Regions from separate parts of the Margalitia sp. FSL K6-0131 genome, predicted to be linked through region 1. Evidence: a T-box and tRNA genes for the amino acid it is inferred to sense, from the RefSeq annotation. Region 1 holds a T-box; the other holds one or more tRNA genes.
What was found. A T-box is a leader RNA that pairs with one kind of tRNA and senses whether it is charged. The one in region 1 lies ahead of tyrS (tyrosine--tRNA ligase), so its partner is inferred to be a tRNA-Tyr.
Positions count from the first base shown of each region.

Region 2: it encodes a tRNA-Tyr, which carries the amino acid that the T-box ahead of tyrS (tyrosine--tRNA ligase) is inferred to sense. The anticodon was not compared.

Region 1 is NZ_JBBOZS010000001.1:444,832-449,250, forward strand. Features, by position in the region: gene NSQ59_RS02290 (DUF1572 family protein) at 69-608, shown strand; gene NSQ59_RS02295 (phosphotransferase family protein) at 679-1,473, shown strand; gene NSQ59_RS02300 (hypothetical protein) at 1,503-2,009, shown strand; T-box leader at 2,084-2,291, shown strand; gene tyrS (tyrosine--tRNA ligase) at 2,585-3,832, shown strand; gene NSQ59_RS02310 (antibiotic biosynthesis monooxygenase family protein) at 4,339-4,419, shown strand, end outside.
Region 2 is NZ_JBBOZS010000001.1:184,946-189,364, reverse strand. Features, by position in the region: gene NSQ59_RS01035 (cation diffusion facilitator family transporter) at 51-1,019, opposite strand; tRNA gene NSQ59_RS01030 (tRNA-Lys) at 1,489-1,561, opposite strand; tRNA gene NSQ59_RS01025 (tRNA-Gln) at 1,773-1,847, opposite strand; tRNA gene NSQ59_RS01020 (tRNA-Tyr) at 1,908-1,991, opposite strand; tRNA gene NSQ59_RS01015 (tRNA-Thr) at 2,001-2,076, opposite strand; tRNA gene NSQ59_RS01010 (tRNA-Val) at 2,241-2,316, opposite strand; tRNA gene NSQ59_RS01005 (tRNA-Glu) at 2,331-2,405, opposite strand; tRNA gene NSQ59_RS01000 (tRNA-Thr) at 2,427-2,499, opposite strand; tRNA gene NSQ59_RS00995 (tRNA-Asn) at 2,502-2,576, opposite strand; rRNA gene rrf (5S ribosomal RNA) at 2,586-2,702, opposite strand; rRNA gene NSQ59_RS00985 (23S ribosomal RNA) at 3,027-4,419, opposite strand, start outside.

The DNA of each region.
Region 1 (4,419 bases):
GTGAAAGTTATTTAACACTTATGAATGGTCATCCCCAAATAATTTTGAATAAATAAGGAGGAAAAGCTTTGAATCAATTAGAAAAAGAATACCTATCTATTGTAACGCAGCAATTTAGGCATTTTAAGGAACGAGCAGAGAAGGCTTTTAAGCAATTATCAGAAGAAGAATTACACTGGAAGCCAAGTGAAGAATCTAATAATATCGCAATAATAATAAAGCATATAAGTGGGAATATGCACTCTCGATGGGTGGATTTTTTAACTGCAGATGGAGAAAAACCATATAGAAATAGGGACTCGGAATTTGTAGATGATATGGAGCCTCAGGAACAACTTATGAAAATTTGGGAAGATGGCTGGAAATTGCTTTTTCACACATTGGAGAATTTCCAGCCAGAAGACTTACATAAAACGGTAACGCTAAGACAGCAACCATTAAGTGTTCTGCAAGCAATTCAAACGGAAGTAGCTCACATTAGTTATCACTTAGGGCAAATCTTATATATTGGTAAACAATTAAAAGATAAAGATTGGATGATTTTAAGCATTCCTAAGAATGGTTCAGAAGCTTATAATGAATCAGTTTCAAAGAAAAGTAATGAATAGATTCGGGTTTTTATAATGTAATCGGGGTGGATAAATGGCTGGAAAATTAATTGCGAGGAGGTATTCTAAATTGCAACCGATTCTAATTGGGGAAATCCCAACAGAAATATTAGAGTATGTAAAAAATATTAACTCTATTCAATTCCCCAGACAGGGTTATACTTCCGATGTTGGCATACTTGAAAGCAATCAAGGCATCTATGTGCTGAAAAGGGCGAAGGGAGAGTTATTTTGTTCATGGTTAAACAAAGAAGTATCTGTATTAGATTGTTTATCAAATGAAACCAATCTGCCTGTTCCGAAAGCAATGAAGTTTGTTAAACAAAAACAATATGATCAATGTTGGGTTCTCATGGAGTACATAGAGGGAGAAACTTTAAGAACTGCTATATCCAATCAAAAGAATAAAAACAAAAGAAGGGAATTGATCTTTCATTTTGGAAATATCCTATCCAAAATCCATTCAACCCCTTGCCCCGACCGACTAAAAAGTGAGCGGCCATGGATTGACGATATGCTACTTCATGCTGAATATAATTTAAATCATTACAAGGTGGATGGAAATAAAGCATTGTTAGATAAAATTAAAACGAATAAACCTAGCATGGCTAAACAAGCACTGATTCATGGAGACTTTACAATCGATAACGTTTTAGTTTCTAATGGCGTCATTTCAGGCATCATTGATTGGAGTGGGGGAGCCAACGGTGACCCTAGATATGATCTTTCATTGGCTATCCGTCCTAAACCCCATTTATTTGAAAATGATATAGATAGAGAAACTTTCTTCGAGGGTTACGGGGAGAAAATTCTTAATAATAAGGAATACGATTATTTTGCGAATGGATTAAACGAGTTTTTTTAAGTGTATGTATGTTTTATGGGGGGTGCGAAATGGGGAAATATCTTAAGGCAGTAGTGCCGATAGTATTAATTATTATGATAATTGCCATCGTATTCTACAAAAAGGAAAATGTAGAGGAGCCGACCATTACGATTAAATTTAATATTTCAAAGCTAACGGAAGATGAATTTAATAGACTTGAAAGAGTGAATTATGAAGACTCCGGCATAAGTGATTTTAGAATATTGACCTATAAAATAGATATGAAGCAATCAAATGGTATTACTTCTCGGAAAATAGTAATACCAGATATTGAGAAAGTAATTAATACAATTGATAAAACGAGGGTTATACATATGACTGGGTGGGAGCAGGATAACGCAGAAGAAAACTTTGCAAATTATAGTTACGAGTTCATTTATTATTCAAAAGGATTAAACGATGAAGACGTAAAAAAAGCGTTAAGCTCTAAAGTTGTAACAGTATCTTGGGAAACAATCAATGGGGAAGCAACTACCAAAAGATTTAATGTGGGTAATCTTACAAAAATTAAATAGGTTAGGATAAAATACGCAAAAATTAGTTTGAATTTTCCCCTAATTTAGGTTAGTATAAATGAAATATTTACAATATAAAGGTAATGATTGGAATAAGTAGTTTCTTATCTCCCTGTAGCAGAGAGCTGGTGGTGGTGAAAATCAGTATAAAGATAAGGGCGAATTACCTCCATGAACTTTCTTTGCGAACGGATAGTAGTAAAGAACGGACGAACCGTTATTCGAATGAAGCGGAAGAGAAATCTTCAATAAGGGTGGTACCGCGTTAACCACGTCCCTTTTTTCGGGGCGTGGTTTTTTATATTTATAAAATATATCCTTGTGTATAACTTTAAAAAAATTTTTTACGTCTAGTTTCAGCGCCTATCGGCTAGCGGATTTCTGCGTCTCCTCCCTACGATAAGTCAACATCAGGTAAAATTACACTTCAAATTTTACTCGGTGAAAATGGTAGTTCAATTTTCAATAGCTCGTGGAATACCTCAGCACGGTTTCCTTTATCTCGAGCCTGAGACTACGAAATCCGTACGCCGATGAGCAAGGCGCTTTCACATTTGAGATAGGAGGAGAGTATTTTGGAAAACTTTTTGGAACAACTTACGAACGAACAAATAGCAGAAGTGGAGAGGCAATTTGACACTTATAGCAGCGGATCAAAGGAAATCATTCCTGCTTGGGAGCTAAAGAACAAAATTGCTATGTCCATCCTAAAAAACAAACCGTTGAAGGTGAAATTAGGATTAGATCCTTCCGCTCCTGATGTTCATTTAGGTCATACGGTTGTTTTAAATAAGCTTAAACAGTTCCAGCAGAATGGACATACGATTCAGCTTATTATAGGGGATTTTACAGGTAAGATAGGGGACCCGACAGGAAAATCAACGGTGAGAAAACAGTTAACGAATGAAGAAGTAAAAAATAACGCAAAAACCTATTTCGAACAATTTGGCAAAGTATTAGATATGGAGAAGGTTGAGCTGCATTACAACTCAAAATGGCTCAGCAGATTAAATCTGGAAGATATTATTCATTTAGCATCCAGTATCACAGTGGCGAGATTACTCGAAAGAAATGATTTTTCAGAGCGTTTTCGGGCAGGGAAGCCCATTTCTTTGCATGAATTTTTCTATCCGCTCATGCAAGGGTTTGATTCCGTTGAACTGGAAAGTGATGTTGAACTTGGCGGAACTGACCAGCATTTCAATGTTTTAATGGGAAGACAGCTGCAAGAGCATTTCGGAAAAGAAAAACAGATTGTTATTTTACTTCCATTACTAGAGGGTCTTGATGGCGTAGAAAAGATGTCTAAATCCAAAAATAATTATATTGGTGTGGATGATAGCCCAAGCGATATGTATGGAAAAACGATGTCCATCCCAGATGAATTAATTGTAAAATATTTTGAGCTTGTTACAGATTTGCCGCTTGAACGGAAAAAGCAAATAAAAGAAGAATTAGCTCAAGGAAAACTCCACCCGAGAGACGCCAAAATGCTTCTGGCTAGAACGATTGTAAGCAGCTTTCATCATGCTCAGGAGGCAGAAAGTGCAGAAGCAGCCTTTAAAGCAGTATTTCAAAGAGGGGGATTGCCTGATGATATCCCTGTTGTAAAATGGCAGGGAGAAATGGAAGTTCCCATAGTTGATTTACTGACAGAATTAAAATTACAAAAATCTAAAACAGAAGCGCAGAAAATGATCCAAAATGGCGGAGTGAGGATAAACGAAGTAAAGGTGATTGATCTAAATTTACTGGTGGATATTAAGGAAGAACCCGTTATTCAGATTGGGAAGCGGAAGTTTGTTAAATTGGAAAGAGTGTAATCTAAAACTAGATATATTTTTTAGCGGACCTGAAATCCGCTATTTTTATTAAATACCCCTATTTTGAAGTCTTAGCGGACACTGAGTACGTTATTTTCGAAAAAACATAAGGAAATCACTGCTTTTATACAAAATAACGGAACCTATGTCCGCAAATTTGGTTGATTTGCCTATTTTGCACAAAATAACGGATCTGGTGTCCGCTAAGTAAAGATAACATCCATGTTTAACAATCATAAAAAGATCGCTTTCATTAAAGAGGATATAATCCACAAAGAATCGAATTAATTGGAGGAGTACTTGTTAAAGGTGTGATGATCGTGGACTATATAAAGCATTTAAGACCTATGGTCGTCAATGAAAAGGTTCTGATAGTGGTGGCTAGTGGTTTTTGTATTTGATGACAAAAAATGTCCAATAAAGCAAGGCTGATTATAGATTGATGAAGTAGATTCTTAGAGAATGAGGTATTAGATTTAACACAAAATACTTAAGGGGAAATGAAAATGAATGGCAATATGAAAGCATTTCAACCGCCATATTACGCTGTAATATTCACTTCACAAAGAACAATAGGTGACAAAGGA
Region 2 (4,419 bases), 260 kb from region 1:
ATATTCAATTAAAAAAGCTGTGAAAATTTCTCACAGCCAGTCAGTATTGTTCACTCTTTTTCCTTATCTTCTTTCCAATTAGTTACCCCATCATCTTCATCAAACTCAATTAAAACATCTACTACTCCGTTTTCCTCCATAATTCTTTGTTCCAATCGATCTTTTATGTCATCTGCCTCTGCCACGGTTAAAGTTGGATCTACCTCAATTTCAAGTTCTACATGGAGATCCTCACCTTCTTTGATTACGGTAACATCCTGAATATCTTTTACAGAAGGATCATTCATAACAATCTTGCCGATTCTATCTTCCATTTCTTCATCTGCTTCACCTAATGCTCCAGCAGCATTATCTAGAAAAACTTTACCAACGACAATAAACATCATCACACCAATTAAGATAGACGCTATTCCTTCTGCCTGATGAAAAGAAGTAAAATGAGAAATAACCACGGCTATAATGGCAAGCAAGCCTCCGCCTGTAGCAACCGTATCTTCCAAAAACACTAATTTCGTCGCAGGTTTTGCTTTCGAAAAACCTCTCATACTTTGTATAACAATTCCGAATCCTTTTGCCTCGACACCTACACTGTGTACGATTTCCTTCATCGCCTTAAAAAGAACAAAAGATTCTAGTATTACACCTGCACCTAACACAACGATATTAATAATAAACCCATGTGAAACGGTAGGATGGATGATATGATGAAATCCTTCCTTTATTGTTTCGAATGACATAATCCCCACTATTAAAACTGCTCCGAGTAATACAAGGTTTACCAGTCTTCCAAATCCATTTGGGAAACGATCAGTAGGAGCCTTTTTACTTAAAGCCGATCCAATAAATACAAATAGCTGATTTGCTGCATCCCCTAAACTATGCATCGTCTCCGCAAACATCGCAACATTGCCTGTGAGAAAAAAGGCAATACCTTTTATTATAGAAATAATTGTATTTACTATAGCGGCTAATAAAGCTGATTTATTACCGCCTTTTAAAAGCCTAAATAACTCTGTCATCCATGACCTCCAATGAAATTTATTCTTTCATTATACATTAGGATTTTGTTGTTTTCGTAATTTTATGGTGGATATTTTTTGAAATTTGAAGGAAGGGGTTTTCTGGAATAAGGTTTTAAAATAGCATGTGGAGAAGCATTGTAAATAAACAAACACTAGCAAATCAAAAGCATATGAAGTTCCATCGTTATAATATTTTTCGTCTTGTACAAAGTTTATCGGACACTAGTTCCTTTATCTGTGACAAAACACGATAATTCCTTGAGTTTGCGGACATAGGTTCCGCTATTTTACAAAAAAGCAGTGATTTCGATGTGATTTTTCTTAAATAACGGAATCTATGTCCGCTAAACGTTTAAAATATGGGCATTTAATAAGAATAACGGATTCAGTGTCCGCTTAAGAGATATAACTGCTTATTAAAACAAAAAAAGGCCTGATTTTTTCAATCAAGACCTTAAAGGATGGATGAGCCATGAAGGACTCGAACCTTCGACCCTCTGATTAAAAGTCAGATGCTCTACCGACTGAGCTAATGGCTCGTAATATAGATTGTAGAAAAGATTTTATGCTTCTTTCCTAAGAACATCTACGTCGTCAAGCTTTCAGTATGCCTATTCAAGTAGCAGCTCAAGCTGTACGCTGATGTTTCGCTTCGTAGATTACTCGTGCGAGCTAATGGCTCGCATATCTATGCCTCTTTATTATGTACTAAAGTTCAATATATATGAATCAAAAAAGGGCAAAAAAAAATGGCTGGGCTAGCTGGATTCGAACCAACGAGTGACGGAGTCAAAGTCCGTTGCCTTACCGCTTGGCTATAGCCCATTGAAAAGAAAAAAGACATTTATATTATGTCCACAGTTTTAAAAAAATATAACTTTAAAATGGTGGAGGGGGACGGATTCGAACCGCCGAACCCGAAGGAGCGGATTTACAGTCCGCCGCGTTTAGCCACTTCGCTACCCCTCCGATAAGGAATGGTGCCGGCCAGAGGACTTGAACCCCCAACCTACTGATTACAAGTCAGTTGCTCTACCAATTGAGCTAGGCCGGCTTATTAAAAGATGTTAACTGCTGATAAATTATCGCAAATAATTGTCGTCCAGCTCTCAGAAAGCTTATCCAAGTAGCAACTCGAGCTATACGCTGAAGCGTCGCTTCGTAGCATATTCGATCGTGCTCTACCAATTGAGCTAGGCCGGCATTTTTTTTAAAATATGGTGGAGGATGACGGGATCGAACCGCCGACCCCCTGCTTGTAAGGCAGGTGCTCTCCCAGCTGAGCTAATCCTCCGAAATATATTAAAGTGGTGACCCGTACGGGATTCGAACCCGTGTTACCGCCGTGAAAGGGCGGTGTCTTAACCGCTTGACCAACGGGCCAATCTAGATGCTGTTTAGGTAAGCTTCCAACCGGGCTCGAACCGGTGACCTCTTCCTTACCATGGAAGTGCTCTACCTGCTGAGCTATGGAAGCAATGGCTCCGCAGGTAGGATTCGAACCTACGACCGATCGGTTAACAGCCGATAGCTCTACCACTGAGCTACTGCGGAATAATCTAAACCCGGCAACGTCCTACTCTTGCAGGGGGAGAGCCCCCAACTACCATCGGCGCTGAGAAGCTTAACTTCCGTGTTCGGGATGGGAACGGGTGTGACCTTCTCGCCATAATTACCGGATATTGTTTCTTTTGCTTCACTGCTTATAAGCAGTTCATTTCATTAAGACAAACTTAATTATAATGATTTTCAGCTAAATTTCAAGGGTTTTTTTAGAATTTCTTCATTTTATTCCCTCAAAACTAAATACTGCAGAAGAAGAAGTAAAACTGAGTTTCGCTTTTTTCAATCCAGCTCCAGCGCCTATCGGCTAGTGAATTTCTCCGTCTCCTCCCTACGATAAGTCAACATCAGTTCGTGAACTACCTCACTGTGTTTCCTTTATCTCGAGCCTGCGACTACGAAATTCATACGCCGATGAGCAAGGCGCTTCCACTTTATATTTTGGTTAAGTCCTCGATCGATTAGTATTCGTCAGCTCCATGTGTCGCCACACTTCCACCTCGAACCTATCAACCTGATCATCTTTCAGGGATCTTACTAGCTTGCGCTATGGGAAATCTCATCTTGAGGGGGGCTTCATGCTTAGATGCTTTCAGCACTTATCCCTTCCGCACATAGCTACCCAGCGATGCCTTTGGCAAGACAACTGGTACACCAGCGGTGCGTCCATCCCGGTCCTCTCGTACTAAGGACAGCTCCTCTCAAATTTCCTACGCCCACGACGGATAGGGACCGAACTGTCTCACGACGTTCTGAACCCAGCTCGCGTACCGCTTTAATGGGCGAACAGCCCAACCCTTGGGACCGACTACAGCCCCAGGATGCGATGAGCCGACATCGAGGTGCCAAACCTCCCCGTCGATGTGGACTCTTGGGGGAGATAAGCCTGTTATCCCCGGGGTAGCTTTTATCCGTTGAGCGATGGCCCTTCCATGCGGAACCACCGGATCACTAAGCCCGACTTTCGTCCCTGCTCGACTTGTAGGTCTCGCAGTCAAGCTCCCTTGTGCCTTTACACTCTACGAATGATTTCCAACCATTCTGAGGGAACCTTTGGGCGCCTCCGTTACTCTTTAGGAGGCGACCGCCCCAGTCAAACTGCCTGCCTGACACTGTCTCCCACCCCGATCAGGGGTGCGGGTTAGAATTTCAATACAGCCAGGGTAGTATCCCACCGACGCCTCCACCGAAGCTGGCGCTCCGGCTTCAAAGGCTCCTACCTATCCTGTACAAGCTGTACCAAAATTCAATATCAGGCTGCAGTAAAGCTCCACGGGGTCTTTCCGTCCTGTCGCGGGTAACCTGCATCTTCACAGGTACTATAATTTCACCGAGTCTCTCGTTGAGACAGTGCCCAGATCGTTACGCCTTTCGTGCGGGTCAGAACTTACCTGACAAGGAATTTCGCTACCTTAGGACCGTTATAGTTACGGCCGCCGTTTACTGGGGCTTCAATTCAGAGCTTCGCTTACGCTAACCCCTCCTCTTAACCTTCCAGCACCGGGCAGGCGTCAGCCCCTATACTTCGCCTTGCGGCTTCGCAGAGACCTGTGTTTTTGCTAAACAGTCGCCTGGGCCTATTCACTGCGGCTCTCTCGGGCTTGCACCCTACCAGAGCACCCCTTCTCCCGAAGTTACGGGGTCATTTTGCCGAGTTCCTTAACGAGAGTTCTCTCGCTCACCTTAGGATTCTCTCCTCGCCTACCTGTGTCGGTTTGCGGTACGGGCACCTTTCACCTCACTAGAGGATTTTCTTGGCAGTGTGGAATCAGGAACTTCGGTACTATATTTCCCTCGCTATCACAGCTCCGCCTTCACGGTTACGGGATTTGCC